2 regions of the Nonomuraea sp. C10 genome follow, and region 1 is predicted to be linked to the other one. Evidence: riboswitches for the same ligand, from Rfam matches in the RefSeq annotation. Region 1 holds a riboswitch; the other holds the start of a gene.
The links. A riboswitch is a leader RNA that binds a small molecule or an ion and turns the genes downstream of it on or off. The one in region 1 is predicted to bind cobalamin.
Positions count from the first base shown of each region.

Region 2: it holds a riboswitch for cobalamin, as region 1 does, so the genes downstream of both, FR742_RS09880 (ribonucleoside-diphosphate reductase subunit alpha) here and FR742_RS20075 (CbtB-domain containing protein) in region 1, are expected to answer to the same signal.

Region 1 is NZ_VPFF01000001.1:4,363,441-4,371,029, forward strand. Features, by position in the region: gene FR742_RS20065 (iron ABC transporter permease) at 1-179, opposite strand, end outside; gene FR742_RS20070 (ABC transporter substrate-binding protein) at 176-1,162, opposite strand; cobalamin riboswitch at 1,304-1,482, opposite strand; cobalamin riboswitch at 1,525-1,653, shown strand; gene FR742_RS20075 (CbtB-domain containing protein) at 1,685-1,873, shown strand; gene FR742_RS20080 (CbtA family protein) at 1,882-2,634, shown strand; gene FR742_RS20085 (histidine phosphatase family protein) at 2,636-3,241, shown strand; gene cydC (thiol reductant ABC exporter subunit CydC) at 3,799-5,559, opposite strand; gene FR742_RS20095 (ABC transporter ATP-binding protein) at 5,556-7,274, opposite strand; gene FR742_RS20100 (ABC transporter substrate-binding protein) at 7,375-7,589, opposite strand, start outside.
Region 2 is NZ_VPFF01000001.1:2,199,661-2,207,249, reverse strand. Features, by position in the region: gene FR742_RS09890 (mechanosensitive ion channel family protein) at 47-1,129, opposite strand; gene FR742_RS09885 (ribonucleotide-diphosphate reductase subunit beta) at 1,150-2,145, opposite strand; gene FR742_RS09880 (ribonucleoside-diphosphate reductase subunit alpha) at 2,158-4,323, opposite strand; cobalamin riboswitch at 4,414-4,611, opposite strand; gene FR742_RS09875 (tripartite tricarboxylate transporter substrate-binding protein) at 4,644-5,561, opposite strand; gene FR742_RS09870 (SAM-dependent methyltransferase) at 5,637-6,359, opposite strand; gene glmS (glutamine--fructose-6-phosphate transaminase (isomerizing)) at 6,457-7,589, opposite strand, start outside.

The DNA.
Region 1 (7,589 bases):
ACGAGCGCGGGCATGGCTCGGTGGACGAGGATGCCCCACACCTCACCGGTGGCCAGCGGGACGGACCCGGCCGCGATCCCGGCCGTGGCGGCCACCAGGAGCAGGGCCGTGAGCAGGATCAGGACCAGCGGGTACGGCAGCCGCGCGCCGCTCCGGGGCACCGCGGCGAGCGCGGTCACGAGAAGCGGTCCGGGTGGAGCTGCCCGGCCAGCGACTCGACTCCTTCCGGCACCCGGACGCCGAGCACCGTGGCCGACAGCGGCAGCACCGCGAACCGCTGCTCCTTGATCGCCGGGACGTCCTTGAGCGCCGGGTTGGACAGGAGGAACGTCTTCTTGTCCGCCACCGACTGATCGCCGTAGTCGTAGATGACGATCGCCTCGGGCGCGCGGTCGGCGACCTGCTCGAACGACACGTCGCCGAACGCCTTGCCCAGGTCGGCGAAGAGGTTCACGCCCCCGGCCCGGCTGATCATGTCATTGCCGATGCCGGCTCCGCCCGCGGTGAAGGCGGTCTTGTCGCCGCTGTCGTACACGAAGACCTTGACCGGCTCGGCGCCGCGCACCTTCTCCTCGACGCCTTCCAGCACGGCGCGCATCTCCGCGACGCGCTGTTCGGCGCGGTCGCTCACGCCGAAGATCCGGCCGATCGTACGGATCTCCTCCTCCAGGAGATCGGTGGTCACCGGGCCGGCCGGGCAGGCCTCCAGGCTGAGGTACGAGTCGATCCCGGCCTTTTCCAGCGCCTCTCGGCCCCGCCCTTCCTCATCGAAGGCGCTGCGGAATCCGCCGTAGACGAAGTCGGGCTCGGCCGACAGCAGGACCTCGTACGACGGATACTCCTCGGCGAGCACCTTGACGCTGTTGTAGGCGGCTTCGTACTGCGGCGGGATGCGGTCGTCGAGGAAGGCGGTGCCGGCCATCGACTTCTCCAGCCCGAGCGCCAGCATGATCTCGGTGACGTGCTGGTTCATCGTGACCGCCCGCCGTGGCGGCCGCTGGTACGTGGTGGTCACCCCGCAGTTGGTCACGGTGACCGGGAAACCCGCGACGGTGGACGGGGTGGACGGCGGCGGGGACGCCGCGGGCTGCGCGGTGCCGCACCCCGTCATCAGCCCGATGATCAGCAGGAGCGTGACAGGGAGCGAGCGTGGGCTCGTCATGGGCGGGGCCTTTCCTGACCGGAGTGGCGGGGCGGGATCGATCAAGAAGGCCCGCGCACCGAGCAGGGGAAATGGCGTCGCGTCGGCGTCGTGGCATGGCGGCCACCGTCCTCTCTTGGGGAGATCCGCCCCAATTCCTTCGAGGAGGCGACCGCGTGAGTCTCCTGGCTCCCGGGTCGACGCTCGCCCCGGCCTTCCCACCCGTACGGGCAGTGGCGTGTTCGGGGTCCGCTCGCCGGTCACAGTGGCGGGACCGCGCCGGATTCACACCGGCTTCCTCGTTCCGCCGTCGCCTACGTCCGGCATCGTCTCATATGTGTTCCTGCGCCTGCGGGACGACCTGGGCGCATTGACGCGAACAGGGGAAAAGGATACGTTCCGGTGGATTCACGGTCGTCCAAGGGAAATCCGGTGAGATGCCGGTGCGGACGCGCCACTGTATCCGGGACGTAGATCCCGGGAGCCAGGTCGCTTGGCCGCCGTGACCTCGTTACATGGGACGCGTCACCCTGAGGAGGATCGATGAGCGGGCTGTCCACCCCGTCGACTGTTCCCTTTCCACACCTTCGCCCCTGGCTGCTCGCCGTGCCCGTGCTGCTGCTCGTGGCGTACCTGGTCCTGATGGACAACGGCGCGGTCTCGCAGATGGGTGCCTTCCTGCACGAACTGATGCACGACGGGCGGCACCTGCTCGGCGTGCCGTGCCACTAGGGGCCGGCGTGGTACGGACCTTCGTGGTCAGGGGCCTGCTCCTGGGGCTCCTGGCCGGACTGATCGCGGGCGGATTCGCCTTCACCTTCGGGGAACCCCAGGTGGACGCGGCGATCGCCCTGGAGGAGGCCGCGGCGCCGGCGCCCGCTTCAGCGGACGGGCACGGGCACAGCCACGGCGAGGAGGCCGAGGTCAGCAGGCCGGCGCAGAAGGCCGGGCTGTTCCTCGCCACCGGGCTGTACGGGCTGGCGGTGGGCGGCATCTTCGCGCTCGTGTTCGCCGGGCTGCGCGGGCGGGTCGGGCCGCGGTCGGACGGGCGGTTGGCGCTGGCGGCGGCGGGGACGGCGTTCGTCGCGGTCATCCTCGTTCCCTTCCTGAAATATCCGGCTAATCCGCCTGCGGTGGGCGATCCGGCGACGATCAACAGCCGCACCCTGCTGTACGTGGTGATGGTGCTCGTCGGGCTGGCCGCGGCGGCGATCGCGGTGGCGACGGCCCGCCGCGTCCACGCGGGCGGGTGGCCCCGGTGGGTCGCCGTGGTGGCCGCGTTCCTCGTGCCGGTGGTCGCCGCGTGGCTGTTGCTGCCCACGGTCGACGAGGTGCCCGACGGCTTCCCCGCCACGCTGCTGTGGGAGTTCAGGCTCGCCTCGATCGGCACGCAGCTGGTCTTCTGGGCGGTCTTCGGCGCGCTGTTCGGCTGGGCCTGCGACCGGGCGGCACGAGGCGCGGCGGCTCCCGTGGGTGCCGCCGCGCCGAGCTGAGGTGCTGTTCGTCCGGCACGCCACCACGCCGGGGACGCGGGCCGCCTGCTTCCCCACCGACGAGGACGCCGACACGGCGGGCCTGACCAGAGCCACCGCACTCACGAAGCCCGCCCGGGGAACCGCCGGGACTCCGGACGTCGGCCTGGGGCCGGCGGGGTTCGCCGGGGTCACGACGGCCTGGACCGCTCCCGTACGGGCCGCGCGGCAGACCGCCGCGGCGCTGGGGCTGGCAGCGTGCGAGGCCGTCGCGCTCGGGGAGGCGGACTGCGGCCGGTGGCGCGGACTGCCGTACGAGCGGGTCGCGGAGCAGGAGCCGGACGCGATCGCCCGGTGGCTGGCCGACCCCGACGCCGCACCGCACGGCGGCGAGCCGCTGACCGCGCACGCCGCCAGGGTGGCGCGCTGGCTCGACGGCGTACGGGAGGAGCCCGAAGGAGTCGTGGTCTGCGGCGTCGGCACCATCCGGGCGGCGCTGGGCCACGCGCTCGGGCTCGGCCCGCTGGGCGCCGCCCGCTTCGACCTCGCTCCCCTGTCCACCACCGAGCTGGCCATCACCCGGGACGGCTGGCGGGTCGCTCACGTCAACCGGAAGGTCCTGTTTTGATCGTTCCATATCCGTTCAGCGCGGTCGTCGGGCTGGATGAGCTCAAGCTGGCGCTGGTGCTCAACGCGGTCTCACCCCGAGTCAGCAGCGTGCTGTGCTGGGCAAGGTGGGCCATCCCATGGACGCCGGCCAGGAGGGGCAGAAGGGCATCGAGTGGTAGTGCCCCGACTCGAAAACCATCACATCCAGGGTGAGATTCCCTTCACCCTCAAGGGCCAGCCTCCACCTCCGTCCTCGGCAGAGACAGAGCATGAGTCGTCAACGCCCACCACCGAACCGAGCTCGATTGTCACCTCCGCCGCACTTGCCCCGGCCACGCCGGAAAGCTCGGTGAGCCCTACGCCGCAGCAGGGAGCGGCGGGTTGCCGAGCTGAATCTGGGTGGCCGTGGTGGGGTCGCTGCTGATCGGCATCGGCCTATGAACTGGCCGGCGCCAAGGCCAAGCGACCGAGGTGACGACCGTGGCCCGATCCCAGGCCTGTCCCGGGTCCCGGTCACGTGGGTGCGGCCGGCCTCCGGGTCGGCGGATATCGGGTGCACGTATGTGCCTGGTGTGCTCAGCCCGTGAGCTGGGTGGCCAGGAGCCGGGTGTACGCGCCATCCGTCACCAGGAGTTCAGCGTGCGCGCCGGTCTCGGCGACGCGGCCGCCGTCCAGGACGACGATGCGGTCGGCGGTGCGGATGGTCGACAGGCGGTGGGCGATGATCAGGGTGGTGCGGTCGTGGCGGGCGGCGGTCATGGCGGCGGCGACCTCCTGCTCGCTCTCGGCGTCGAGGTTGGAGACGGCCTCGTCCATGATCAGGACGGGCGCGTCCTTGAGCAGCGCGCGGGCGATGGCGATGCGCTGGCGCTGCCCGCCGGACAGGCGGGCGCCGAGCTCGCCGGGCAGGGTGTCGTAGCCGTCGGGCAGGCCGGTGATGAACTCGTGGGCGTGCGCGGCGCGGGCGGCGGCCTCGACCTCGTCGTCGGTGGCGTGGGGCCGGCCGAGACGGATGTTGTCGGACAGCGGGATGTTGAACAGGTAGACGTCCTGGGGGACGAGCGTGATCAGGCGGCGCAGGTCCTCCTGCGGGAAGTCTCGGACGTCGTGGCCGCCGATGGTGATCGCGCCGGCGGTGACGTCCCAGAACCGCATGAGGAGGCTGGCGCAGGTGGATTTGCCCGCGCCCGAGTGGCCGATGAGGGCGACGGTCTCTCCGGGGGCGATGTCGAAGGTCGCGCCCGCGAGCGCTTCGGGCAGTTCCGGCCCGTAGCGGAAGCGGACCGTGTCGAAGCGGACGCGCGGTTCGACGGCGCCGGGCGGCGGCGCGTCGACGCGGTCGGTGACGGGAGGCGGGGTGCCGAGGATGGTCATGATGCGGTCGCCGGCGGCGGTGACGAGGCTGAGGTCGCGGGCGACGTCGGTGACGGCGATGACCGGGGCGAAGGTGGCGGCGGCCAGCACCACCGCGACGGGGAACAGCGCCGGTTCCAGGGCGTTCGCCGCCACGAGCAGGGCGGCGGTGACGAGCACGGCGAGCAGGCCGAGCGTGGTGGCGGCGTTGGTGACGGCGTGTTCGAGGCCGGAGCGGCGGCCGTGGGCGAGTCTGGCCTCCAGCAGCCGCCGGTCCTGCTCGTGCAGGCGGTCGAGCTGGCGGTCCCCCGCCCCCGAGGTGAGGAGCTCGCGGAGCCCCTGGAGGGTGTCGACGGCTTCGGCGTTGAGCTCGCCGAGCTGGGCGCGGAGCCGCGCGCCCTGGTCGGCGGCGCGTTGACGCAGCCAGGCGGGCAGGAGGGCGAGCAGGATCAGCGCGGGCGCCAGGGCCAGCGCCAGGGCCGGGTGGAAGACGCCCAGCGCGGTCAGCGCGGCCACGGGGACGGTGACGGCGCTGATCAGCGGGCTGAGGGTGTGCGCGAACCACAGCTCCAACTGCTCGACGTCGGAGATGGCGGCGCTGCCGAGGTCGCCGGAGCGGCGCTGCAGCAGGTAGCCGGGCGCGAGGCGTTCGAAAGCGCTGTAGACGCGGCCCCGCACGTCGGCCAGCACGCGGAAGGCGGCCACGTGGGCGAGGTAGGACTCCAGCCATGGGGTGAGGGCCAGGAAGGGCAAAAGGAGACCGAGCGCGATCAGGCCGCCGCGCAGATCTTCGGGGGTGGCTCCGGTGATGGCGCGGCTGACCACCCAGGCGCCGACACCTGCCGAGGCGAGGACGACCAGGTGATGCGCGATGCCGCTGGCGATCGCGATCAGCAGCAGCGGGCGGTGCGGGCCGAGCAGGGCCAGGATCGGACGGAACCGGGAACCGCCGGTACGGGTGAGCGTGGCAGTGGCGGTGCTCATCGGGCGGCTCCGTTCTGGGCGGCGACCAGCCGGGCGTAGGCTCCCTGGCCGGACAGGAGCTCACGCGGCGGCCCGGATTCGGCGATGCGGCCGTCGGCCATGACGATGACCCGGTCGGCGGCCTGGACGGTGGACAGCCGGTGGGCGATCATCAGCGTGGTCCGGCCGCCGGACAGGGTGTCCAGGGCGTCCTGGATGGCGGACTCGTTGGCGGCGTCGACGCTGGAGGTGGCCTCGTCCAGGATGAGGATCGGGGCGTCCTTGAGCAGGGCGCGGGCGATGGCGATGCGCTGGCGTTCACCGCCGGAGAGCTTGAGGCCGCGCTCGCCGACGACGGTGTCGTAGCCGTCGGGCAGGGCGGTGATGAAGTCGTGGGCCTGGGCGGCGCGGGCGGCGGCTTCGACCTCCTCGCCGGTGGCGTCGGGGCGGGCGAGCGCGAGGTTGTGGCGCACGGTGCCGTGGAAGAGGTAGGTGTCCTGGGACACCACGGCGACCAGCGAGCGCAGCCGCTCCAGGGGCAGTTCGCGGACGTCGACGCCGTTGACGGCCACCCGTCCGGACTCCGGGTCGAAGAACCGCAGGAGCAGGGAGGCGACCGTCGTCTTGCCCGCGCCGGAGCGGCCGACGAGGGCGACGCGCTCGCCCGGCGCGAGGTCGAGGGAGAATCCGTCCAGGGCGGGCCGGTCGCGGTCGCGGTAGGTGAACGTCACACCGTCGAAGGACACGGAGGGCGGGCCGGTCAGGCCGAGCCGGGCGGTGCCCTGCGCCGGTTCGGGGGTGTCGAGGATCTCGAAGACGGCCTTGAGCGACGGGACGGCGGTGTAACTGGCGTGGTAGGCGGATTCCAGCTCCTTCAGCGGCCGGAAGCTCTCGGCGGTGAGCAGGAGGATGATCAGCAGCTCGGTGACGGTCAGCTCGCCCGCGGCCAGCCGGAGCGCGCCGGCGCCGAGCGCGACCGCGGTGCCCAGGCCGATGACGAACGCGACGCCGCCGACGTACCCGACGACGACGGCCATCAGCCGGATGGAGTCGCGGCAGAACCGGTCGGCCAGCCCGGCCAGCTCGGCGCCGCGCCGGCCGCTGGCGTTGAACGCCTTGAGCGTGGCCATGCCCTGCAACGCGTCGAGGTTCTCGGCGTACAGGCCCTTGTAGCCGCTGAACCACGCGGCGTTGCGGTCCCGCAGGACGCGGTCGGAGACCAGCGGCACGACGGGCAGCAGCAGGGCGCAGGCCAGCACCACGCCGCCGACCAGCGCGTCCAGGGTGAACAGGTACGCGGTCACGGCGACGGCGCCGAGGACGGACGCGATCACCTGGGGCAGGAACCTGCCGATGTAGGCGTCGGCGGTCTCGATGCCGTCCACCAAAGTGGTCTGGGACGAGCCGGTGCGTCCGCGCTGGGCGTGGGCGGGGCCGAGCCGGAGCAGCTTGCCGGTGAGGCGGCGGCGCAGCTCGGCCTTGACCGCGGCCGAGGTGCGCAGCGCGACGGATTCACGCACGGCCAGCGCGACGCTCCGGGCGAGTTGCAGCACGACGACGCCGGCGACGAGCCAGACAATGGAGCCCGCGTCCCGGCCGGCGAAGATCCGGGCCAGCGCCTGGGCGACGAGGACGCCCTGGCCGACGTAGGTGGCGGTGATGGACAGCAGCAACAGTACGAGTCCGGCCAGGCGCCACCGGATGGACGGTGACAGGGCCAGCAGTCGGGGGATCACTGCTCCTCCTTGAGCCGTTCGAAGACGAGCTGGGTCCGCCGCACAGCGCGCACCCCGTACATCTTGGAGATCAGCGCCGGGCTCTGCCGGGTGGTGCTGGTCACTGGGTGAAGGCGTCCGGGTGCAGGAACCTGGCGATGTCGGTGACGGCCAGGAGGTTGCGGTAGCCGGGATGCTGGGCCGCGACGGGCACGGCGAGGTAGCGCTGCTCCTTGGCGGCCGGGCTGTTCTTGACGATGGCGAAGGTCTCGGCGGCCTTGGCGGGCGAGCTGGGCATGTCCTCGCCGCGCAGCGTGGAGTAGTCGCTGATCAGGA
Region 2 (7,589 bases), 2.2 Mb from region 1:
GACGCTGTCAACGCTAGACCGATGATCGGCCGGAGCGCCAGCGGTTTTACGGCGAGCCGGGTGCGCCGGGCCAGGGGACGCCCGCGCGGGTCTCGGGCGACTCGACGCGGAAGCGGGGCATGGCCTCGGGGTGGTTCTCGCGCACGTACGTGATGAGATGCTCGCGCACGTCGCACTTGAGATCCCAGGCGGAGGCCGAGTCCGCGGCGCTCATCAGCGCGCGCAGCTCGACCAGGCCGTTCAGCTGGATGTCGGTGACCTGGAGGGTCCAGTCCTTCTGGTCCCACAGCGGGTTGGTCTGCAGGTAGCGGTAGAGCTCCTCACGCAGCTTCTCGACCGGTACCGACCAGTCGACGCGCAGGTAGACGACGGCGAGGACCCGGCTGCCGTGCCGGGTCCAGTTCTCGAACGGGGTCTGCGTGAAGTAGGAGACCGGCAGGACCAGGCGCCGCTCGTCCCACAGCCGCACCACGACGTAGGTGAGCGTGAGCTCCTCGATCCTGCCCCATTCCTCCTGCACCACGACGACGTCGTCCAGGCGCAGCGCGTCGCTGAAGGCGAGCTGCAGCCCGGCGAGCATGTTGCCGAGCGTCGGCTGGGCGGCGATGCCGACGACCGCGCCGGCGATGCCCGCGGACGCGAGCAGACCCGCGCCCAGCGCCCGCACCTGCGGGAAGGTGAACAGCATCGCGCCGAACGCGATCACCACGACGGTCGCGGTGGCGGCCCGGCGCACCAGCGTGATCTGCGTCTTGATGCGGCGGGCCCGCCGGTTGCGCTCCCCCTCCACGAGGTCCAGGCGCTCCAGGGCGACGTCCGTGAACGCGTACGTCGCCTGGATGATCAGCCAGGTCGCCGCGCCGATGATGAGCAGCGTGACGACCCGCTCGACGGACTCGCCGAACGCCCGCTGCTGCGGCTCAGGGCCGATCATCAGCGGGTAGAACATGATGTTGAACGTCATCAGCAGGACGGTCGTCACCACCGGCCAGTGGCAGTGCTTGACCAGGCGGCTGCTGAAGGTCCACTTGCGCCCGACCCTGAGGAGCACCTGCCGGGTCAGCTCCAGGACGATGACCGCCCCGATCATCGCGCCGGCCAGGTTCAGCCAGGCGCTGGAGAACTGCACGTGAGCGACCCCCCGAAGATTCAGAAGTTCTCGTCAAAACTCACATTGCCCTCAACCGCCACCTGATAAGCGGACACCCGGCGTTCGAAGAAGTTGGCCAGCTCCTGCACGTCCTGGAGCTCCATGAAGGCGAACGGGTTCTCGGTGCCGTAGCGGCGGGGCATGCCCAGCCTGACCAGCCGCTGGTCGGCGACGTACTCCAGGTAGGCGCGCATCTGCTCGGCGGACATCCCGGGCATGCCGTCGCCGCACAGGTCGCGGGCGAAGGCCAGCTCGGCGGCGACCGCCTCCTCCAGCATGCGGCCGACCTGCTCGCCCAGCTCCTCGTCGAACAGCTCGGGCTCCTCCGCCCGGACGGTGTCGACGACGCTGAACGCGAACTCCATGTGCATGGACTCGTCGCGGAACACCCAGTTCGTCCCGGTGGCCAGCCCGCTGAGCAGGCCGCGGGAGCGGAACCAGTACACGTACGCGAAGGCGCCGTAGAAGAACAGGCCCTCGATGCAGGCGGCGAAGCAGATGAGGTTGAGCAGGAACCGCCGCCGGTCGCCCGCGTTCTCCAGGCTCCGCAGGTCGCCGATGGAGTCGATCCACCGGAAGCAGAACTCGGCCTTGTCGCGGATCGACGGGATGTGCTCGATCGCGGCGAACGCCTTGACCCGCTCGTCCGGGTCGGGCAGGTAGGTGTCGAGCAGCGTCAGGTAGAACTGCACGTGCACCGCCTCCTCGAACAGCTGCCTGCTCAGGTAGAGCCGGGCCTCGGGGGCGTTGACGTGCTGGTAGAGGTTGAGCACCAGGTTGTTGGCGACGATCGAGTCACCGGTGGCGAAGAACGCGACCAGCCGGTTGATCAGGTGCCGTTCCTGGGCGGTCATCTTTGCCAGGTCGGCCACGTCGGAGTGCAGGTCGACCTCCTCCACCGTCCAGGTGTTGCGGATGGCGGCCCGGTAGCGCTCGTAGAAGTCCGGGTAGCGCATCGGGCGCAGGGTGAGGTCCATTCCGGGGTCGAGAAGCATGAGGGGATCTCCTTACTGGCAGGCTTCGCAGACGTCGGGGTTCTCCAGCGAGCAGGCCACCTGCTCGACGGCGGCGGCCGGCTGGACGGTGGTCTGCGCGATGCGGGTGGCCGGGCGGGAACGCAGGTAGTAGGTGGTCTTCAGGCCCTGCTTCCACGCGTAGGCGTACATCGACGAGAGCTTGCCGATGGTGGGGGCGGCCATGAACAGGTTGAGCGACTGGCCCTGGTCGACGTACGGCTGGCGGGCGGCGGCCAGGTCGATGAGCGCCTTCTGCGGCAGCTCCCAGGCGGTGCGGTAGAGCAGCTTGAGGTCGTCGGGGATGCCCGGCAGGTGCTGCACGGACCCGTCGGCGCGCTTCAGCCCGTCGCGCGTCGCCTGCGTCCACAGCCCGCGTTCCCGCAGGTCGGCCACCAGATAGCGGTTGACCTGGAGGAACTCGCCGGACAGCGTCTCGCGCTTGAACACGTTGGACACCTGCGGCTCGATGCACTCGTAGCAGCCGGCGATGGACGCGATGGTGGCCGTCGGCGCGATGGCGATCATGAGCGAGTTGCGCAGCCCGGTGGCGGCGATCTTCTCGCGGAGCGCGTCCCAGCGCGGCGAGCCGGCGGCGGCGTAGTGGTCGGGGTGCAGCACGCCCGCCGCGGCGCGGGTGTCGTCGTACGAGGGATGCCGCCCGCGTTCGGCGGCCAGGTCGGCCGAGGTGTCGTAGGCCGCCAGCGCGATCTCCTCGGCGATGCGGGTGGACAGCTCCAGCGCCCGGGGCGAGTCGAACGGGAGGCGGAGCGCGAAGAACACGTCGGCCAGCCCCATCACGCCGAGCCCGATCGGCCGCCAGCGCCGGTTGGCCGCCCCGGCCTCGGGCGTCGGGTAGAAGCCGAGGTCGATGGTGCGGTCCAGGAAGCGCACGGCCGTCCGGACGGTGGCGCGCAGCCGCTCCCAGTCGAGGCCGTCGCGCCCGTCCAGGTGGGCGGCGAGGTTGACCGAGCCGAGGTTGCACACCGCGGTCTCGGCGTCGCTGGTGACCTCCAGGATCTCGGTGCACAGGTTGGACAGGTGGATGACGTTCTCCGGCCGGGCGGTCTGGTTGGAGGTGCGGTTGGCCGTGTCCTTGAACGTCATCCAGCCGTTGCCGGTCTGCGCGAGCGTCCGCATCATCCGCCCGTACAGGGTCCTGGCCGGGATCCGCCGGGTGTGCCGGCCCTCGGCCTCGTAGGCCCGGTAGGCGCGGGTGAACGCCTCGCCGTGCAGGTCGGGCAGGTCGGGGACGTCCTTGGGGTCGAACAGCGACCAGTCCTCACCGGCCTCGACGCGGCGCATGAACTCGTCCGGCACCCAGTTGGCCAGGTTGAGGTTGTGGGTGCGGCGGGCGTCCTCGCCGGTATTGTCGCGCAGCTCCAGGAACTCCTCGATGTCGGCGTGCCAGGTCTCCAGGTAGACGCAGGCCGCGCCCTTGCGCCGGCCGCCCTGGTTGACCGCCGCAACGGAGGCGTCCAGGGTGCGCAGCCACGGCACGATGCCGTTGGAGTGGCCGTTGGTGCCCCGGATGAGCGAGCCACGTGAGCGCACCCGGGTCCACGAGATGCCGATGCCGCCCGCGTACTTCGACAGCCGGGCGACCTGCGCGTACCGGTCGTAGATCGCCTCCAGCTCGTCGCGCGGCGAGTCGAGCAGGAAGCACGACGAGAGCTGCGGGCGGCGCGCGCCCGCGTTGAACAGGGTCGGCGAGCTGGGCAGGTAGGACAGCGTCGCCATCAGCCGGTAGAGCTCGGCGGCCTCCGCGACGGTCTCCGACAGCCCGCAGGCGACCCGCAGGAAGAAGTGCTGGGGCCGCTCCAGCACGGTCCGGGTGACCGGGTGGCGCAGCAGGTAGCGGTCGTAGACGGTGCGCAGCCCGAAGTACTCGAACCGCTCGTCGGCGGCGTCCGAGACGAGCGCGTCCAGCTCGGCGGCGTGCGCGGCGACGAACTCCGCCAGGCCGTCCTGGATCAGCCCCGCCGCGTGGGTGGCGGCGATCGAGCCGGAGAACGACCGCACCCCGTGCGCGGCCGCCTCGTCGGCGATCTCCTCGGCGAGCAGCCCGGCGGCCACCCGCGAGTTCGCCGGGTCGGCGATCACCCGGGCGGCGGCCTCCTCGATGGCCAGGCGCCGATCACCCTCGACGATCTGTGTCACGTGCTCTCTCCTCGCGAGCTCATCCCCGTGAGGGCGCGCGAGAGCACGGCGGCGCACGCCGCTAGGCCCCCGGGCCCTCCCTCGAGGCCCTGGACATGGTCCATCGCCGGCAGGTCTTCGGGCTCGCGGGCGTCTCGCACTCTCCTACTGGCCGTCGCTTCCCGGATCTTTCCAGTGCTCGTTGACGGCGGTCGTTCCCGCTCACCGCTGCGGGGCAGCCCCGGAATCGCACCGGGTTCCCTTTTGCTCCGCCCCGGGCGGGGGCGAACCGGCGAACGATCGAGATCCTACATCTAGTGGCTGCTTTCGCAACCGCCACATCATGTTGTGCCCTTGCCGCTTTCGAGGAGGCCGAGATCGCGGAGCACGGCCTTGGTGCGGCGGACCTCGGAGACGACCCAGGCGGCGAAGCGGTCGCCGGCCAGCGGGATCGGCGTCCAGTCGCCCTCCCGGCAGGTACGCTGCCAACCGGGCGAGCCGGTCACCTCCTCGCACATGCCGATGGCCGCCTCCCGGCTCTCCTGCGGCATGCCGCCGGGCCCGACGGCGGCGCACCAGCTCGCGAAGTCCACCCGGACCCCGAGCTCCAGCAGGCTGGGCGCGTCCAGCCCGGGGAACCGCTCGGCACAGGACACGGCCAGCACCCGGACCCGGCCCCGGTCGATGTACGGGCGCCAGCCGGCGAGCGGGCCCGTCGCGGCGACGGCGCGGCCGGCGAGCAGCGCGGTGGCGACCTCGGAGATGCCGGGGTAGCCGGTGTAGTCCACCTGCCGGGTGTCGGCGCCGAGCCCGCGCGCGATGAGCCCGAACAGCAGGTGGTCGGGGGCGCCCTGCGGCCCGCCGGCGAGCGGGGTGCCCGTGGGGTCGGCGCGCAGGCGGGCGCCGAACGCGTCGAAGGTGGCCAGACCCGAGTCGCGCGGCACCAGCACCACCTCGACCTCGCCGGCCAGCCGGGCCAGCGGGGTGGTGCCGTGCAGGGGCGACTCGGCCGCGTTCAGCTCGGCGGCGGCGAGCGCGGGCAGCCCGGTGATGGTGATCGTGGTGACCGGCCCGGCCCCGCCGACCGGGTAGCCGGCTCCGCGGGCCACCTGGGTGAACGCCTCGGCGACGCGGCTCCAGCGCTCGCCGCCGCCGAGGATCTCGTACGCGCCGGGCGCGCGTCCGGCGTGACGGTCACCGCAGCCGGCCAAGCAGGCGGCCATTCCCAGGCCTGTCACGAGGAACCGCCTGCGCCGCATGACCCGCCTCCCCCGAAGTGTCCACTTCAGGTTATTTACAGATCACGCAGAGTTACACATGCCGGATATCACCTACTAAGGTTTCCAGGCCATCCCGGCCAGCAGCGGCAGCCGTGTGGCGCCGACCAGGCGTGGCCGGTCGGGCCGCCACTCGTGGGCCTGCACCAGACCGGGCTCGATCATGACGAAGTCACCGAAGAACGCCTGGATCTCCTCCGGTCCCCTGCCGGTGCCGCCCGCCGGGGCGTCGCCCGACGAGGTGGCGTGCGCGATGGCCAGGTGGCTGCCCGGCGCCAGCGCCTCCCGCAGGAGGGCGACCACGGCGTGCGGGTTCATGCTGTCGGGCACGAAGTGGAGCACCGACACCAGCAGCACCCCGACCGGCCTGGCCGGGTCGAGGAAGCCGGCGGCGCCGTCGAGCATCCGCGCGGGGTCGAGCAGGTCGGCCTCCACGAAGACAGCTCCGGCCTGCTCCTCCAGCAGTTCGCGGCCGTGCGCGGCCACCACCGGGTCGTGGTCGACGTAGACGACCCTGGCGTCCGGGACCACCTCGTGCACGTTGCCCTGGGTGGGCAGGCCGCTGCCCACGTCCAGGAACTGGGTGACGCCCTGCGCGGCGGCGTAGCGGACCGCACGCTGGAGGAACTCCCTGGCGGCGCGCGCCTGCGGCACCGCCTCCGGTATCAGGTCCGCCAGCCGGTCCAGGGCCTCGCGGTCGACCGCGAAGTTGTCCTTGCCGCCGAGCAGGTAGTCGTACATTCGGGCGAGATTGGGAGTGTCGGGGTCGGACTGGGGCACATTTTCGACCCTAGGCGCTCCCCTCCCGGGGCGACACCGGCCGGATTCCGACTATGACCCAGCCGAACGGTAAGGATTTGCTAACCCCCTCTTGCCGCTATTCCACCGTGACACTCTTGGCCAGGTTGCGCGGCTTGTCCACGTCCCTGCCGAGGGCCACCGCGGCGTGGTAGGCCAGCAGCTGGAGCGGGATCGTGAGCAGGATCGGGTCCAGCTCGATCTCGTTCTTGGGCACCACGATGCAGTCCTCGGCCAGCTTGGTGTCCGGCTCGCGGTGGCCGACCATCAGCACGCTGCCGCCGCGGGCGCGGATCTCGCCGAGCGTGGTGAGGTTCTTGTCGAGCAGCTCGTCGTCGGGGACGACCGCCACCGTCGGCATCTCCGGGCCGATCAGCGCGAGCGGGCCGTGCTTGAGCTCGCTGGCCGGATAGGCCTCGGCGTGCACGTACGAGATCTCCTTGAGCTTCTGGGCGCCCTCGCGGGCCACCGGATAGCCGCGGACCCGGCCGACGAACATCATGCTCGCGTGCTTGGCGTACTTCTGCGCCAGCTCGGCGATCTTGTCGCCCTGGGTGAGGATCTCCTCGATCTGGCCCGGCAGCCTGCGCAGGCCCTCGCAGATGCGCCGGCCGTCGGCCGGCGACAGGTCGCGCACCCGGCCCAGGTGCAGGGCGAGCAGCGCGAACGCGACCGCGGTCGAGGTGAACGCCTTGGTCGAGGCCACCGACACCTCGGGGCCCGCGTGCAGGTAGACGCCGCCGTCGACTTCGCGGGCGATGGCGCTGCCGACCGCGTTGACGATGCCGATCACCCGGCCGCCCTTGCGCTTGAGCTCCTGCACGGCGGCGAGCGTGTCGTAGGTCTCGCCTGACTGGCTGATGGCGACGTAGAGCGTGTCCTGCTCGACGACGGGGTTGCGGTAGCGGAACTCGCTGGCGGGCTCGGCGTCGGCCGGGATGCGGGCCAGCTCCTCGATCAACTGGGCGCCGATCTGGCCGGAGTAGTACGCCGAACCGCAGCCGATGACCTTCACCCGGCGGAAGGAGCGGGTCTCGCGGGCGTTCATGTTGAGCCCGCCCAGGTGGGCCACGTTGAAGCGCTCGTCCAGGCGGCCGCTCATCGTGCGGGCGGTGGTCTCGGGCTGCTCGGAGATCTCCTTGAGCAGGTAGTGCTCGTAGCCGCCGGTGTCGTAGTGACCGGCGTCCCAGTCGACGGTCAGCGGCTCCTTGG